One region of the Delftia sp. WSY_16 genome, then DNA from elsewhere that is predicted to be linked to it. Evidence: riboswitches for the same ligand, from Rfam matches in the RefSeq annotation. Region 1 holds a riboswitch; the other holds the start of a gene.

Region 1 (8,924 bases):
CACGCCCAGGTGGCGGTGATCGACCAGAAGACCGCCACCGCCCTGTTCCCCACCAACCCCAGCCCGCTGGGCGAGGTCGTGCTGCTGGGCCAGATGCCCGTGGAAATCGTCGGCGTGCTCCGGCCTGCGCAAAACAGCTTCGGCGGCTCCACGCCCACCTTCTTCGTGCCCTACACCGCAGCCGCCACGCGCCTGGTCGGCAAGTACCACCTGGACAGCATCACGCTGCGCATCAAGGACGCGGTGCCGGCCGAGATCGCGCAAAAGGCCGCCACCAGCCTGCTGACCGAGCGCCATGGCACCAAGGACTTCTTCATCTGGAACTCCGACCAGATCCGCCAGGCCATCACGCGCACCAGCACCACGCTGACGCTGCTGGTCTCGGCCATCGCCATGATCGCGCTGCTGGTGGGCGGCATCGGCGTGATGAACATCATGCTGGTGTCGGTGACCGAGCGCACGCGCGAGATCGGCGTGCGCATGGCCATCGGCGCGCGCCAGTCGGACATCCTTCAGCAGTTCCTGATCGAGGCCGTGCTGGTCTGCATCGTGGGCGGCATCCTGGGTGTGTCGCTGGCGCTGGGCCTGGGGCTGGCCGTCAGCCTGTCCGGCAGCAGCTTCCAGCTGTCGTTCTCGGCCGCCTCCATCGTGCTGGCCGTGGCCTGCTCCTCCCTCATCGGGATCGGCTTCGGCTTCCTGCCGGCGCGCAGTGCTGCGCGCCTCGACCCCGTACAGGCTCTATCAAGAGATTGACATGCATATGCTGAAGACCGGCGTGCTGGCATGCGCAGTGGCCCTGGCCGGCTGCGGCGCCATCACGCGCACAACCTACGAGGCGCCGCAGGTGGCGCTGCCCGCACAGTTCGAGCATGCGCAGCCCTCGGCGGCCACGCCTGCGCCCGAGGCATGGTGGCGCGCCTTCGGCGATCCGCGCCTGGATGCATGGATCGACATGGCCCTTGCGCGCAACCCCGACCTGGCAACGGCAGGCATCCGCGTGCGCCGCGCCGCGCTGCAGGCGCAGCTGGCGGGCCGCGCCCTGCTGCCGCAACCCGGCGGCACGCTCAGCACCGGGGCCAGCCGGCCGCTGTCCGGCAGCCCGCGCAGCACGCTGGAGACGTCCAGCGCCACGCTGAGCGTGGGCTGGGAGCTGGACCTGTTCGACCGCCTGGGTGCCCAGCGCGATGCGGCCGTCTTCGAGGCCCAGGCCAGCGAGCAGGACAGGCAGGCCGTGGCCCTGTCCCTGGCGGCCACCACCGCCAGCCTGTACTGGCAACTGGCCCTGGCCAACGAGCGCCTGGAATTTGCGCGGCAAAGCCTGGAGTACACACGCCGCACCGGCGAGCTGGTGGAGGCGCAGTACCGCAGCGGCGCCGTATCCAGCCTGGAACGGCGCGAGGCCCGGCAGGCGCTGGCCGAGCAGCAGGCGCTGCTCAGCCAGTACACGCAGGCCCGCGCCGAACTGCGGCAGGCGCTCAACGAGCTGCTCCTGGGCGCCGAGGCACCCGGTGGCGAGCCGCAGGCCCTGCCCACGGGCGCGCTGCCTGCCATTGCCGCAGGACTGCCCGCCGAACTGCTGGGCCGCCGCCCCGACCTGCGCGCCGCCGAACTGCGGCTGCGCGCCTCCCTGGCCAGCAGCGATGCGGCCGCCGCGCGCTACTACCCCACGCTGTCGCTGACCGGCAGCCTGGGGGGCTCCAGCAACTCGCTGCTCGACCTGCTGGCCAACCCCGTGGCGGCCCTGGGCGCCAGCATGACCCTGCCCTTTCTGAACGTGGGCGAGATGCGGCTGAACACCGCCATTGCGCGCAACCAGCATGAAGAGGCCGTGGTCAACTTCCGCAAGTCGCTGTACGCCGCGCTGGCGGAAACGGAAAAAGCCCTGTCCGCCCGCACCGAGCTGGCCAGCCAGGAACAGGCACAGCAGCGCGTCATGCAGGAATCGGCAGAAATCACCCGCCTGTACGAGGCACGCTACCGCGCAGGCCAGGTACCCCTGCGCACCTGGCTGGATGCGCAGGAGCGCAGCCGCAACGCACAGCTGGCCCTGTCGGCCCTGCACCTGGCGCAACTGCAAAACCAGGTGACGATCAACAAGGTGCTGGGCGGCGGATGGCAAGCCCCTTGAGCAAGGGCCGGCAACCTCCGCCAAAGTGCCCCGCCCCGGTCAGAACGAATGCGCCATGCCCAGGTACAGGCCGGTCTGGCTGCCGCCCGGCGCCGGGTTGTTGTTGGTGGTCTCCACCGAGAAGTTCGCATTGCCGCCATTGCGCACATTGCCCACGCTGGCGTACAGCAGCGTGCGCCTGGACAGCGCGTAGTCGGCGCCCGCCATGAACAGGTTGGCGCTGCCGCCGCCGTTGTTGACCGTGGTGCGGTAGCCCGCCCCGATCAGCGTCAGCGGGCCTGACACCTTGTAGCGCGCGCCCATCCAGTACTGCCGCGCCTTGTTGGGCACGCCAGCCGCGCTGTCGGGCGCGGACAGCTGCTCATAGCCCGCGAACAGCTTGAGCGCGGACAGCGTCACCGTGCCGCCCAGCGTCAGGTTGCGGGATGTGGTGTACAGATCGCTGAAGCGGCCATTGGCATCGCGGGCCACGTCGTAGATGGCGCGCAACTCGAACGTGGGCGCGGTATAGGACACGGACAGCGCATCCTTGCGCAGCCGCGATGCGCCCTGCGGCTGCTCGCCCAGGCCGGTCAGCGCCAGCACGCGCAGGCCGCCCCAGCTGGGCGTTTCGTACGAGACCATGTTGTCATGCCCGCCCCAGTTGCGCCCCCGCACCAGCGTGGCCGAGCCGATGAACTGCTGGCCCGTGGGGTCCAGCGCCCAGTGCGCATCCGAGATCGACAGGTCCTTGCCCAGCTTCAGCGTGCCCCAGCCGCTGCGCAGGCCCACGAAGGTGCGGCGGTTGAAGAAACCTGCGCCGTTGAACCTGGCATCGTCGATGCTGAAGCCCGACTCCAGCGTGAACAGCACATGCAGCCCGCCGCCCAGGTCCTCCTCCCCCTTGAAACCCAGCATGCTCGTGCCCCACTGGTTGCCCACGGCCCGCCACAGGCTGCCGGAGCCCCCCGTGGCCGGGTCGTACACATTGTTCTGGTAGTCCACCCCCGCGACCACACGCCCATAGAGCGTGACCGAACTCTGGGCCTGGGCCGCCAGGGCCGTGCCCAATGCAAGCGCGGCCAGGCCAGCGCTGCGGATCATGCGTTTATTCATCTCCCTCTCCTCCCGATTGCCAGTTGGCGAAAGCCCTCGCCACTAAGGCCAAGGCGTACTGAAATCCTTGCCGGCCATGCGTGAAAACTGCGGCCGTGCAGTCAGCGCGTTCTTGTTCTTGTGCCTGCGAAGCCTGCGGGGCAACGCCGGTAACGGCTGGTCATGGAATTCTCGGCGGGAGAAGGTGGCTGGAGATAAACGATTCGGCGACGGACTGATCCTCAGCCATCACGGACCGCTAGGTGTTTTCCCAAGGAAAGGCCGCCGCGCCATCCACGGCGGCCACGGGCCGCGCATTGCACGCAGCCCGGATCGGCTCAATGCCGCGCGATCAACGCGCCGTCGTATCGCTGCTGGCCGCCACGATGGGGATATAGAACTCTCCGCCGGCACGGTTGAATTCCTCGGCCTTGGCCTGCATTCCGGCGGCAATGCCTTCCTGCTCGGCCACGCCCTTGGCAGCGGCGAATTCGCGCACTTCCTGGGTGATCTTCATGGAGCAGAACTTGGGGCCGCACATGGAGCAGAAGTGCGCCACCTTGGCGCTGTCCTTGGGCAGGGTTTCGTCGTGGTAGGCCTGGGCGGTGTCGGGGTCCAGGCCCAGGTTGAACTGGTCCTGCCAGCGGAAGTCGAAGCGGGCCTGGCTCAGCGCGTCGTCGCGGGCGCGGGCGCCGGGGTGGCCCTTGGCGACGTCGGCCGCGTGGGCTGCGATCTTGTACGCGATGATGCCCTGCTTGACGTCGTCGCGGTCGGGCAGGCCCAGGTGTTCCTTGGGCGTGACGTAGCACAGCATGGCGGTGCCGAACCAGCCGATCATGGCCGCGCCGATCGCGCTGGCGATGTGGTCGTAGCCGGGGGCGATGTCGATGGTCAGCGGGCCCAGGGTGTAGAACGGCGCCTCGTGGCAGTGCTTGAGCTGCTCGGTCATGTTGGCCTGGATCATGTGCATGGGCACGTGGCCGGGGCCTTCGATCATGGTCTGCACGTCGTGCTTCCAGGCCAGCTGGGTCAGCTCGCCCAGGGTCTGCAGTTCGGCGAACTGGGCCTCGTCATTGGCGTCCGAGGCGCTGCCGGGGCGCAGGCCGTCGCCCAGCGAGAAGCTGACGTCGTACTGCTTCATGATGTCGCAGATGTCCTCGAAGTGCTCGTACAGGAAGCTCTCGCGGTGGTGGGCCATGCACCACTTGGCCATGATGGATCCGCCGCGCGAGACGATGCCCGTGCGGCGCTGGGCCGTGAGGTGGATGTAGGCCAGGCGCACGCCGGCGTGGATGGTGAAGTAGTCCACGCCCTGCTCGGCCTGCTCGATCAGGGTGTCGCGGAAGATGGGCCAGGTCAGGTCCTCGGCAATGCCGCCCACTTTCTCCAGCGCCTGGTAGATGGGCACGGTACCGATGGGCACGGGCGAGTTGCGGATGATCCAGTCGCGCGTGGTGTGGATGTTCTTGCCGGTGGACAGGTCCATCACGTTGTCCGCGCCCCAGCGGATGGCCCAGACCAGCTTCTCGACCTCTTCCTCGATGCTGGAGGTGACGGCCGAGTTGCCGATGTTGGCGTTGATCTTGACCTTGAAGTTGCGCCCGATGGCCATGGGCTCGATCTCGGGGTGGTTGATGTTGGCCGGGATGATGGCGCGGCCGCGCGCCACTTCGTCGCGCACGAATTCGGGCGTGATGATCTTGGGGATGGCGGCGCCCAGGCCGTTGCCGGCCAGGCGCGCCTCGCGCGCGGCGTCCTGCTGGTACTCGGCCATCCATTCGCGGCGGCCGTTCTCGCGCAGGGCCACGTACTCCATCTCGGGCGTGATGATGCCCTTGCGCGCGTAGTGCATCTGGGTGACGTTGCCACCGCTCTTGGCGCGGCGCGGCTGGCGCTGCAGCGATGCGGCCTCGGCCCGCAGGCGGGCCACGCGCTCGTCTTCCTCGCCGCGCTTGCCGCCGTCGTCCAGGGCCTGGCGCAGGCGGCCGGCGTAGTACTCGCTGTCGCCGCGCGACTCGATCCAGGCATTGCGCACGCCGGGCAGGCCGCTGCGGACGTCGATGGCCACGGCCGGGTCGGTGTAGGGGCCCGAGGTGTCATAGACGCTGACCTGCTCGCCATTGGTCAGCTGGATATCGCGCACGGGCACGTTGAGGCCGCTGTGCAGGCTGCCTTGCAGATAGCTCTTGGTGGAGGCCGGGAACGGCTTGCGCGACTGCGCCAGCAGGTCGGAAAAACGCTGTGCGTCGGGAGCTTCGCCGGCTGCGGGGGTGAAGATGGAATCGGGAGCGTTCATGTCGGGTTCCTTGCGTTCAAAGCGTCGATCAACAACGCTCCGGGAACCGGACACTCCTTGGGCTGCGCCAAAGGCCGCGCACCGGGCTATGCCAGTGTGGGCCTGCCAGGGCCGTATGGCCTTGGCCCCTGGTTGCCACGCACGCCAAGGCGCACGAGCAGCCTTGGTTGGCAAGGGTCGATGCGCATCGGATGGTGGCCTGCCTGGCCGTTGCGGCCCTGCGTGTATCCGCCGTGGCGGACTTCCATCCTCTGACTTCGGCCCCGCTTCAGGGTCCCGCTCTTCTTCCGCCGGTATCAACCGGATCAAGTTCGTCGGGTTCGCCGCCTGGCCCATGCAGCGCATGGACCGGTTGGCATCTCAGTGCATCAGCACACCCCGGAGCAGCGGCAAGTATAGGGGATGGTTGGCGGCCCATCGCCTGCGGGTTTGCCCAGGGGCCATGCGCCGCCGTCAGTCGAAGCCGCGCAGCGCACCCCATTCGGCCAGCGGAGCGCGCGTGGCGCGCCAGCCGTTGATGGGGGCGTTCTTGTCCTCGTAGCCCAGCGCAATGCCGAAGGCCACGTGGTAGCCCTCGGGCAGCGCCAGCGCCTGGGTCACGGCGTCGTTGTAGCGGCGCCAGAAGCCCTGGGCGCAGGTGGCCAGGCCATTGGCGCAGGCCAGCAGCATGAAGGACTGCAGGTAGATGCCCAGGTCCACCCATTGCGGCAGGCCCATGCGCTCGTCCACCGCCACGATCAGGCCCACGGGCGCGCCGAAGAACTGGCCGTTGCGCGCCAGCTGCTCCAGCCGCGCGGGCTTGTCGTCGCGCGGAATGCCCAGCGACTGGTACAGCTCTTCGCCATTGGCAAAGCGCCGACTGCGGTAGGGCTCCCAGAGATTGGGCGGGTAGGACAGGCCGGGCTGGGCGTCCTGGGGCTCGGCTTCGGCAACGGCGGTGAGCAACTGCTGCAGCGGATCGCCCGTCAGCGCCAGCACGCGCCAGGGCTGCAGGTTGCCGCCCGAGGCCGCATTGGCCGACTGTTCCATCAGGGTGCGCACCAGCGCCGCATCGGGCGACTGGGGCAGGAAGGCGCGCACGGAGCGGCGCGCATGCAAGGCCTGTTCAACGTTCATGCTGGTCGGAGTCTCCGGTCTTCTTGGGGGATCTTGGGGATCTTGGGGATCTTGGGGATCTTTGGTGATCTTGTGCAGGCCTACTTGCCCATGATCTGGTCGATCTTGTCCTTCTGGAAGGCCTGCGGGCGCTCGGATTCGCAGGGCACGCAGTCGCCCACCTTGCTGCCGGCCGAGAGCTTGGCAATGGCCTCCCAAAGCAGCGCGATCTGCTGCTCGTGCGCGGCCGCGCCATCGCTCAGGCCGCGCATGGCCTGGGCCACGGGGTCCATTTCCTGGGTGATGCCGTAGGCCGTGAACGGCTGGGGCGCGGCAGAGGCCGGGACCTTGATGGACTCGGCCTTGGCAGATGCCGGGTCGTGCTCGGTCACATCGGCGCTGTGGCCGTTCTTGCTGGCGATGATGCGCGCCGGAATGCCCACGGCCGTGGCGCCTGCGGGCACGGGCTTGATGACCACGGCATTGCTGCCGATCTTGGCACCGTCGCCCACCTCGAAGCCGCCCAGCACCTTGGCGCCCGCGCTGACCACCACGTCGCGGCCCAGCGTGGGATGACGCTTGGCGCCCTTGTACAGAGAGGTGCCGCCCAGGGTCACGCCGTGGTAGATGGTGCAGCCGTCGCCGACCACGGCCGTCTCGCCGATGACGACGCCCATGCCGTGGTCGATGAAGACGCGCTCGCCGATGACGGCGCCCGGATGGATCTCGATGCCGGTGAGCCAGCGGCCGATGTGCGAGATGAAGCGCCCCAGCCACTTGAGGCCATGGTTCCAGCACCAGTGCGCCGGACGCTGCAGCCAGATCGCATGAAGACCCGGGTAACAGGTGATGACCTCCCAGGTGCTGCGTGCCGCAGGGTCGCGGTCGAGGATGCACTGGATATCGGAGCGCAGGCGGTCAAGCATCTAGGGGCTGGTTATTGTTGACAAGACCGCTCAGTCTAGCGTTTCGGTGGGGTGCTCTGCAGCATGGCCTTCGCAACACCGCGCAGGATGTGGATTTCCTCGGCGGTCAGTTGCGAGCGGTTGAAAAGCTGGTTGAGGCGCGGCATGAGCTTCTTGGGCGCAGCCGGATCGAGAAAGCCGATATGCGCCAGCGCCTGCTCCCAATGGCCCAGCATGCCGGCCACCTGGGCCGCGTCGGCGCGCTGCGGCGCGGGCGTGTGCTCCACCACGGGAAAGCCGCCCAGCGCCTGGCGCCACTCGTAGGCCACCACCTGGATGGCCGCCCCCAGGTTCAGCGAGCCGAACTGCGGATTGGACGGAATCGACAGCGCCACATCGCTGCGGTAGACATCGTCGTTGCTCATGCCGAAGCGCTCGCAGCCGAACAGGAAGGCCACGCCCGACTGGTTGCAGCGCGGCGTGGGAGCCTGTGCCGACACGGATGCATCGGCAGGCGCCGCCGCTTCATCGGGCGCATCGGCCTCATCGGGCGCAGCCAGCACATCCAGCGCCCCGCTGAGCAGCAGCTCGAAATGCTGGCGCGGCGTGCGCGTGGGCGGGCCGAAGTCGCGCGGCGTCATGGCCGTGGCGCACAGGTGGCTGATGCCGTCCAGCGCCTCCTCCAGCGTCTCGACCACGCGCGCATTGCCCAGCACGTCCAGCGCGCCGCTGGCCCGCTGGATGGTCTCTTCCTTGCGCAGCACGTTGGGCCAGCGCGGGCGCACCAGCACCAGGTCGTCAAAGCCCATGGTCTTCAAGGCGCGGGCGGCGGCACCCACATTGCCGGCGTGGCTGGTTTCTATCAGTACGAATCGGGTTTTCATTGCGTCGCTGGCCTGCCGGCGCCGGCAGAGCCCCCAAGACGGGACAGGTTGCGCAGCACAAAACGGACAAGGCGGGTAAAATTGCGCGCTATTGTCGCCGCCCCGCATCGCCGGACGCGGCTTTTTCCGTTCTTACCCGCGTCAAACAGCCTGCTTTTGCCAGAGAGAACCGTCCTCTCCTTGCACAGCCGCTGCTCCGCCAACGCCTCACAATCTATGTCGACCAACCTGCATCCCATGCTCAACGTGGCCATCAAGGCCGCACGCGCCGCCGGCGCCATCATCAACCGCGCGGCTCTTGACGTGGAATCCGTGCGTGTCGCACAAAAGCAGGTCAACGACTTTGTGACCGAGGTGGACAAGGCGGCCGAGCAGGCCATCATCGAAACCTTGCTGGGCGCCTACCCGGGCCACGGCATCCTGGCCGAGGAATCGGGCAACGAGTTCGGCGCCAAGAACTCCGACTACGTCTGGATCATCGATCCGCTGGACGGCACCACCAACTTCATCCACGGCTTCCCCGTGTACTGCGTGAGCATTGC
Region 2 (8,924 bases), on a different contig from region 1:
CTGCCGTCGCGCGCGCCGCCGCAGGTGGGCACGTCGCGCGACAGGTCGAAGCTCGCCTGGCAGGCTGCGCCGGCCTGCACCATGCCGTCGGTGGCCCCGTCCAGCGCATCGCACCGGGCCAGCACGGCCTGGCTGACCAGGCGGCGCTCGGCCTGGGTGAAGCCCGTGCCCAGGTCCGAGGGCGTGGTCGCCAGCTTCGCATAGCCCTGGGCGCCGGCAATGTTGGCAATGGCCGCCAGCGGCAGGCGCGTGCCGGGGTTGCCGGCGATGATGCCGTCGTACTGGTCGGCATAGCGCGAGGCCGCCACCATGGCGTGGCGCCCGCCGTTGGAGCAGCCGCCCAGGTAGGAGCGGTCAGGCCCCTTGCCATAGGCCGTCTGCAGCGCGCTGCGCGCCATGGGCGTGAGCTTGCCCACGGCCTGGTAGCCATAGTCCAGCCGCGCCTGCGGGTCCAGGCCGAAGAAGGGACCCAGGCTGCCTGCATGCCCCGCATCGGAGCTGAGCACGGCAAAGCCCATCTGCAACGCATTGCCCAGCGGCCCGCCGCCCAGCGCGCCCACGGCCGTGCTCACGACGCCGTCCAGCCCGCCGTTGGCCTGGTAGAAGAAGCGCCCGTTCCAGTCGCGCGGCAGGCGCATCTCGAAGCCCACGGCGTAGTTCTGGCCATCCACGGTGCTGACGCGCTCGTGCATGCGGCCGGTCACGCGGCAGTGCTCGGCAATGGGCTTGCCCGCCACCGCCAGCGTGCCGGCGGCCACGGTCTCGGCGGCGGTGATGCGGGTGTTGGGGAAGGATATTTTCGCGGCCAGGTCCGTGCACGACAGCAGCGTGGCGGGGCGGGCCTCGGCCAGCTGCGCGATGCCGTCGCTCGAGCCGCCGCAGGCCGACAGCAGCAGGGCGGGCAGGGCGGCGGCCAGCGCGGCCGGCAAGGCGCGGGAACGGGTCTTGTGGATCTTTCTGTCCATGTCTGTCTCCTCGGAAGGTGGTGTGAAGCCTCAGCGCGAATCCGTTGCGTGGCAGCCGTTGCCTGCATCTGCATCGCTTTCTGATGGCCGCGATTTTGGTTATATTTAATAACCAATTCAAGCGGCCTTTGCGAATTTCTTATTGGGACTTCCCCTTGATTGCGGGGCAGGCAGCAGGCCGCACAGGAGACAGACATGGACCACGAAAAACTCATTGCCATCGACATCCACACGCATGCCGAGGTGAGCTGCTGGAACCCGTTCGACAACTACGGCGAGGAGTACGACCGCGCCGCCGACAAGTACTTCGGCAACGGCCGGCGCCCGACCATCGCCGAGACCGTTGCCTATTACCGCGAGCGCAACCTGGGCCTGGTGATGTTCACGGTGGACAGCGAATCGCAGCTGGGCCGGCGCCGCATTCCCAACGAGGAGATCGCCGAGGCTGCGCGGGCCAACAGCGACATGATGGTGGCCTTCGCCAGCATCGATCCGCACAAGGGCCGCATGGGTGCGCGCGAGGCGCGGCGGCTGATCGAGGAAGAGGGCGTCAGGGGCTTCAAGTTCCACCCCACGGTGCAGGGCTTCCATCCCTACGACCGCATGGCCTGGCCGATCTACGAGGTGGTGGCCGAGCACCAACTGCCGGCCATCTTCCACACGGGCCACAGCGGCATTGGCAGCGGCATGCGCTGCGGCGGCGGCCTGCGCCTGGCCTACAGCAATCCCATGCACCTGGACGACGTGGCCATCGACTTTCCCGACATGCAGATCGTGATGGCCCACCCCAGCTTTCCCTGGCAGGACGAGGCCCTGTCCGTGGCCCTGCACAAGCCCAATGTCTGGATCGATCTGTCGGGCTGGAGCCCCAAGTACTTTCCCCGGCAGCTGGTGCAGTACGCCAACACCCTGCTCAGGGACCGCGTGCTGTTCGGCAGCGACTATCCCCTGATCACGCCCGAGCGCTGGATGAAGGATTTCCAGGAAGCCGGCTTCAAGCCCGAGGTGATGCCCGGCATCCTCAAGGGCAATGCGGTGCGGCTGCTGGGCTTGGACCGGCCCGCCGCGCAGAAGGCGGACTGAGCGCGCTCAGTTGTAGATCTTCTGCAGCAGCTGGATCAGCGTTTTGCGCTCGGCATCGGTCAGGCGGTAGGTGGCATCCATCTCCAGCTGGGCCGCCGTTCTTTCTGCCTGGGCCGTGAGTTCGGCGCCGGCCGGCGTCAGGTGCACGCCCACGGCGCGGCGGTCTGTGGGATGGGGGCGGCGCTCGATGAGCTTGCGCCGCTCCAGCGCGGCGATCAGGCCCACCAGGTTGGGCGGCATCACGTCCAGCGCCGCGCACAGCTGGCGCGAGGTGATGCCGGGGTTGTGGGACACCAGGGAGAGCACGGAGAACTCCACCATCTTGAGATCGTGGGTGGCCATGCGCTCCACGAACACCTCGATGATGGACATCGAGGCACGCCGGGCGTTGTAGCCGACCAGGGTGTGCAGGAAAGAGGCGTCGATGGACGGCCCCGGCGCTGTGGTGCCGGACGGGGCCGTGTTCTCTTCGGACGGAGCGGGCTTGGATGTGCGGGCGCGGGGCATGGGGTCAAGGAACTGAAAATCGAATCATAGTGTGGCGCGCGGCTGCCGTGGTCCGGGGCCTAAGGCCGTGGCGATTGGCCGCGTTCGCCTTCAGCCTGTCTTCAGGCGTGCTTCAGCCCCCCTTCAGCCTGCGCGTGCGCCATGCGCCCGGACGGTCCTACATTGCGGCCTGCCCCCTTGCGGGCATGACTGCATCAGCAACCAGGAGGACCATCCATGATGACTTTTCGCCATTCCCGCGCGTGGCTCGGCGCGGCCGGCATCGCCACCCTTGCCCTGGGCCTTGCGGCCTGCGGCGGGGGCTCGTCGGGCAGCACCAACCCCGGGCCGCGCATCTGGGGCTACATCCAGCTGCCTGACGGCAACAAGATGCGCTATTCGGTGGTCTTTCCCAAGGGGCCGGGGCCGTTTCCCGTGCTGATGGAGTACGACGGCTACGGATCGGGCTCGGTCACCGACCAGACCACCCAGGAATGGACCAAGGAAGGCTATGCCGTGATGGGCCTGAACGTGCCCGGCACGGGCTGCTCCACGGGCGAGAACCAGTGGGCCGACGCCTCCGTGGGCGCGGCCGGGGCGCACGCGGTGGAGTGGGCTGCGCGCCAGGCGTGGTCCACGGGCAAGGTGGGCATGGTGGGCTATTCGTACTCGGGCTACGACCAGCTGTGGGTGGCGGCCCAGCGTCCGCCCAGCCTCAAGGCGATCGCGCCGGGCAAGAACGTGGCCGATCCCTACCGCGACGTGGCCTATCCGGGCGGCATCCAGAACATCGGCTTTCCCGCCAATTGGTGGGGGCAGTTCCCCGCGATATGGCGCAAGGCCGCCGAGGACGCCAAGGCTCTGGACGGCGATACCGGATGCGCCCAGGTGGTGGAGGACAACATCCGCAAGATCCAGCGCCCCGACCTGGACATGGCGCGCTGGCTGGACGAGGACCGCTTCTTCGGCGCCCGCTACGCGCGCAAGAGCGCCATGTACACCACGCACCGCATCGACATTCCCACGCTGGGCACCCAGTCCTGGCAGGACGAGCAGGTGGGCACCCGCATGGGCTACTACGAGGACAGCATCGCCCCGGACAAGATGTGGCTGATCAGCTCCAACGGCGACCACCACACCGACAGCGCCCCCTTTATTCGCGAGACCATGAAGCGTTTTTACGCGCGCTTTCTCAAGGGCGAGAGCAACGGCTTCGAGCACACGCCGCGCGTGCTGCTGGCGCAGGAAATGCAGTGGATGAACGGTGGGGGCGACTATGGGCAGCTGCGCCCCTCGGCCGTGGCCAGCTTTGACCGGCTGCCCGTGCGCGTCACGCCCATGACGCTGTGGCTGCAGCCGGGCGGCGGGCTGGGCGATGCGCCCCCGCAGGCCGAGCGCCAATCGGCCAGCTACCGCTACCCGCTGCCGGGCGCCGATGCCAACCATCCCGACGCGGACACCGAGTCCGGCGCGGGCCAATGGATGGCCAGCCCCGCCGGGCAGGGCCTGCTGCGCTTTACCACGGCCCCGCTGCCGCGCGCGCTGAGCTTTTATGGCGAGGCCTCGCTGGACCTGTGGCTCAGCGCCACGGCCGGCGACACCGATGTGCAGGTCACCGTCTCGGAGGTGCGTCCCGACGGCCAGGAGATGTTCGTGCAGCGCGGCTGGCTGCGTGCCTCCATGCGCGCGCTGGACGGCCAGCGCTCCACCGCCTTGCGGCCCTGGGGCGATTTCACCGAGGCCGCCGTGCGCCCGCTGCGCCCCGGCGAGCCCACGCTGATGCGCGTGGAAATCCAGAAATTCGCCCATGTGTTCCGCGCGGGCTCCAGCCTGCGCGTGACCCTGGACACGCCTTCGCAGACCGGGTACTGGGCCTTCGACCATCTGTCCACGCCTTCGACCAACACCGTCTGGCTGGACCGCAGCCGGCCGTCGAAGATCGTGCTGGGCCATATCGCCTATGCCCATGAGCGGCAACTGCCGGACTGCCGGCGCATGCTGCGCCAGCCCTGCAGGCCCAACGAGGAGGCTGTTCCGCCGGGCGTGGGCCCCATGCCGCCGCTGTGACTTCGTGCCCCGGTGTTGACTATGAATGAACGTTCGTTCATCATTCGGGGCATGAAAAAGAAGGAAGACATCAGCGAGCGCAGGGCCCTCATCGTGCAGGCTGCCCTGCAGTGCTTCGTGGAGCGCGGCTTTCACTGCACCAGCATGCGCGACATTGCGCAGGCCGCCTCGGTGAGTCTGGGCAACCTGTACAACCACTTCGACAGCAAGGAGGCCTTGATTGCCGAGGTCGCCACGCAGGAGCAGACCGAGCTGCTGCCCTTGCTTCAGGCGCTGGAGCGGGCCGCAGCCCCTTCGCTGCCGGTGGTGGCGCAATTCCTGGCCGCCTACCAGGCGCTGTGCCGTCAGCGGGAATGGGCCGTGCTCAGCGCCGAGTGCCTGTCCGAGATCGCGCGTTCGCCGGGCCTGGCGCCGGCCTTCGAGGCCAACCGCAGGCGCATGCTCGACGGCCTGGCAGGCTTCATGGAGCGCGGGGCGCAGCAGGGCCTCTTGCGGCCCGCCGTGCCCGTGCGCCTGGCCGCGCAACTGCTGCTGGATGCCGTGGAAAGCGATGCGCTGCGCTTTGCGCTGGCGGTGACGCCGCAAGAAGACGCGGGGGCGGATGAAGGGGTCGATGTGCTGCATCCCGCCTTGCTGGCCTGCCTTCTTGGAGGCGAGGCACGGGGGGACGCGACATGAGGCACGCCACCGGCAGGGGCGCCCGCCTGGCGGGGCTGGACCTGGCGCGCTACCTGGCGCTGGCAGGCATGGTGTTCGTCAACTTCAAGCAGGCCATGCATCCCGCGCTGCAGGAGCCTGGCTGGCTGCTGTCGTTCTTCCATTTCCTGGAGGGCAAGGCCTCGGCCACCTTCGTGGTGCTGGCAGGCCTGGGCCTGGTGCTGGCCACGCGCTCGCTGGAGCCGGCCACGGCGCGCCTCTGGACGCTGCGCCGCGCGCTGTTCCTGCTGGTGGCCGGTGGCATGAACCTGGTGATCTTTCCGGCCGACATCATTCACTACTACGCGGTCTACTTCGTGCTGGCCATCGCCTGGCTGCAGGCCGGCGCAAGGACGCTGCTGGCCGGCATGGCGGCCGTGGCCATGCTGTCCGCCTGGGCCTTGCTGCAGCTGGACTACAGCCAGGGCTGGGACTGGGCCAGCCTGTCCTACCAGGGCCTGTGGGAGCCGGCCGGCTTTGCGCGCAACCTGCTGTTCAACGGCTTCCATCCGGTGCTGCCGTGGTTTGCGTTCTTCCTGTGCGGCATGCTGCTGGCCAGCCTGCCGCTGGCCGAGCCGCGCGTGCAATGGACCTTGGTGGCTGCGGGTGGCGTGATGGTGGGATTGGCCTGCGCCGTCTCGGCGCTTGCGGCCCGCAGCGCTTGGGCGCCCTGGCTGGGCACCGGCCCCATGCCGCCCGGCCCTGCCTATCTGCTGATGGGCCTGGGCTGCGCCAGCATTGCCATAGGCGCCTGCCTGCGGCTGGCCGACCGCTGGCCCGGTGGACCGTGGCGCGGCCTGCTGCCGGCCGGGCGCATGACGCTGACCCTGTACCTGGCACACATCCTCATCGGCATGGGCCTGCTGGAGGCCATGGGCGCGCTGGACGGCTCACGCAGCCTGCGCGAAGTGGCCGTGGCCGCCGCGCTGTACGTGATCATCGCCAGCCTGGCCGCCTGGGCCTGGAGCAAGAAGGTGGCGCAGGGGCCCGTGGAATGGGTGATGCGGCGGCTGACGGCACTGGGCTGACGCAGTCTTGCAGGGCGATGGCCCCGGGCCTGCGGCGTTGGCGACCCTGCTGTAAGATAGCCCTCCGCTCCGGGGTGCACGCCAGTGCTGAGATCCACACCCGAGAACTTGAACCGGGTCATTCCGGCGGAAGAAGAGCCTGCACCCCTGCGTGGCCGCCCATGCGCCACGGCCGGGGGAGCCTTCGGAGCATCACGTCCCAGCTCTCGAAGGAATTCCATGGACAAGGCCCGGCCCCAGGCGGCTTCTCTGGTCGCAGACCTGCTTGCATTCATCGCCATGGACGGCTGCACCGACGAGCAGTTCGATGCACTGGCCCTGCGGCTGTTCGCCTACCAATACGAATCGAATGCGCCGTTTCGCAGCTTCTGCCAGCGGCGCGGCGCCACGCTGCGCAATGTGAAGACCTGGAGCGACATTCCCGCCGTGCCCATCGATGCGTTCAAGGCCATGGAGCTGCGCAGCGAGCCGGCCTCGCCCGCGGAGCGCGTGTTCATGACCAGCGGCACCACGGGCCAGGCCAAGGGACTGTCCGCGCGCGGGCGCCACTTCCATCCAGCGCTCGATGTCTACGATGCGTCGATGACGCGCAACTTCGCGCAGCGCTTCATGGCCGGGCACGAGCGCCTGCCCATGGGCATCCTCTTTCCCGACGAGCAGGCCATGCCCAACTCTTCGCTGGCCCACTACCTGGCGCTGGCCAAGACGGAATTCGGCACTCCCGACAGCCGCTACTTCCTCACCCCCGACGGCCTGGACATGCCCGGCCTGTGCGCCGTGCTGGAGGAATCCGAGCGCAGCGGCCGCCCCTATGCGCTGCTGGGCGCCAGCTTCAGCCTGGTGCATGTGATGGACGCGCTGCGCGAGCAGGGCCGCAGCTTTTGCCTGCCGCCGGGCAGCCGCATCCTGGACACGGGCGGCTACAAGGGCCAGTCGCGCGAGCTGCCGCTGGAGGACTTCTACGCCGACCTGTCCCGGCTGCTGGGCGTGCCGCGCAGCCACTGCATCAACATGTACGGCATGACCGAGTTGAGCACGCAGTTCTATGACGACGGCAATGCCACGCTGCCCTCGGTCAAGTCGGGGCCGCACTGGATACGCTCGCGCCTGGTCGAGCCCGTCACCGGCCGCAGCGTGGCGCCCGGCGAGCGCGGCATTCTCGTGCACTGCGACCTGGCCAACTACAACGCGGTCACCACCATCCTCACCGAGGACGTGGGCCTGTGGGCCGGCCATGGCGAGAACAGCGGTTTCCTGTTGCTGGGGCGTGCCGAGGGCGCAGCGGCCAAGGGCTGCTCGCTGGCGGTCGATGAATTCGTGAAGGCCGCTGCTGCATGAACATCGAGCGGATCACGGCCGGCTACCTGCCCGAACTGCCTGGTTTGCGCGAGGACGAGGTGCAGTGGCATGTGCTGCCCTTCGAACGCGGCGGCGTGCGGCTGGAAGTCTCCGTGCCCCTGCTGACCGGCCCGCAGATGCATGCGCTGGCAGCCCATGTGCGCCGAGCCGCAGACCGCCACCTCAGGGCCATGCCCGTGGCCGAGATCATCGACGCCATCGACCGCGCCATCGCCCGCCTGCTGGACCGCAGCGATCCCTATCGGCGCCAGGCCGAGGCCTGGCTGCCCGTGGTCAGCGGCTATGACGCCGACATGGTGCGCCTGGGGCTGACGGGCTTCTTCAAGACCTTCCGCGCCGCGCAGCTGCGGCGCTTCGTGGCGGAGGACTTTGCCAACCCGGCCGTGCTCGACGGCTTCCAGCCCGCGCCCAAGGGCGGCGCGGTGCGCGCCTTCGGGCCGGATCTGCTGATGCACAGCTGGGCCGGCAATGTGCCTGCGCTGTCCCTGTGGAGCCTGGTCTGCGGCCTGCTGGTCAAGGCGCCCGCCATTGGCAAGCTGGCCAGCGCCGAGCCGCTGTTCGCGGGCTGGTTCGCACGGCTGCTGGCCGAGGTGCACCCGCCGCTGGCCGATTGCCTGGCCGTGGTGTGGTGGAGCGGCGCGGGTGGTGTGGATGGGGCGGATGGCGCCGATGGCGTGGATGGCGGTGGAGCCGCCGCGCTCCATGCCGAGGCCGACACCGTGCTCGCCTACGGCGGCAACCAGACGCTGCAGGCGCTGCGCCAGCGCCTGCCCGTGACCACGCGCTTTCTGCCGCATGGCCACAAGCTGGGCTTCGGCATGGTGGGCGCCCAGGCGCTGGACACGCTCAAGGCGCCCGCCGTGGCGCGGCTGGCGGCCTGGGACGTGATGCGCTACGACCAGCAGGGTTGCTACTCGCCCCATGTCTTCTACGTGGAGCGCGGTGCCCCCGTGCCGCCGCGTGCCTTTGCCGACTACCTGGCGGCCGAGCTGGCCAACCTGCAGCGGCGCTTTGCGCGCCGGCCGTTGGAGCTGGAGGAGGGCGCCGCCGTGGCCCGCTGGCAGCAGGCCGTGGAATGGTCGGGTGACGAACAGCAACTGCTGGGTCCGGTGGACGCACCCTGGAGCGTGGCGTACAGCGACAGCCTGCAGCCGCTGGCGCCCACGGCCCTGTACCGCACGATTGCCGTGGTGGGCGTGGACCGCCTGGATGACGCCGTGCCCGTGGTGGCCGCGCAGCG

The links. A riboswitch is a leader RNA that binds a small molecule or an ion and turns the genes downstream of it on or off. The one in region 1 is predicted to bind thiamine pyrophosphate.
Region 2: another riboswitch for thiamine pyrophosphate. It lies ahead of ACF8O7_RS00340 (hypothetical protein); the one in region 1 lies ahead of thiC (phosphomethylpyrimidine synthase ThiC).

Annotation. Positions count from the first base shown of each region.
Region 1 is NZ_JBICKS010000027.1:10,212-19,135, reverse strand. It holds gene ACF8O7_RS14570 (MacB family efflux pump subunit) at 1-753, shown strand, start outside; gene ACF8O7_RS14565 (efflux transporter outer membrane subunit) at 755-2,128, shown strand; gene ACF8O7_RS14560 (porin) at 2,168-3,223, opposite strand; gene thiC (phosphomethylpyrimidine synthase ThiC) at 3,555-5,498, opposite strand; TPP riboswitch at 5,764-5,889, opposite strand; gene ACF8O7_RS14550 (nitroreductase) at 5,952-6,614, opposite strand; gene cysE (serine O-acetyltransferase) at 6,695-7,519, opposite strand; gene ACF8O7_RS14540 (RNA methyltransferase) at 7,555-8,382, opposite strand; gene ACF8O7_RS14535 (inositol monophosphatase family protein) at 8,599-8,924, shown strand, end outside.
Region 2 is NZ_JBICKS010000002.1:31,205-40,128, reverse strand. It holds gene ACF8O7_RS00370 (tannase/feruloyl esterase family alpha/beta hydrolase) at 1-965, opposite strand, end outside; gene ACF8O7_RS00365 (4-hydroxyphenyl-beta-ketoacyl-CoA hydrolase) at 1,161-2,048, shown strand; gene ACF8O7_RS00360 (MarR family winged helix-turn-helix transcriptional regulator) at 2,055-2,555, opposite strand; gene ACF8O7_RS00355 (CocE/NonD family hydrolase) at 2,772-4,601, shown strand; gene ACF8O7_RS00350 (TetR/AcrR family transcriptional regulator) at 4,653-5,279, shown strand; gene ACF8O7_RS00345 (DUF418 domain-containing protein) at 5,276-6,325, shown strand; TPP riboswitch at 6,386-6,477, shown strand; gene ACF8O7_RS00340 (hypothetical protein) at 6,545-7,663, shown strand; gene ACF8O7_RS00335 (acyl-CoA reductase) at 7,660-8,924, shown strand, end outside.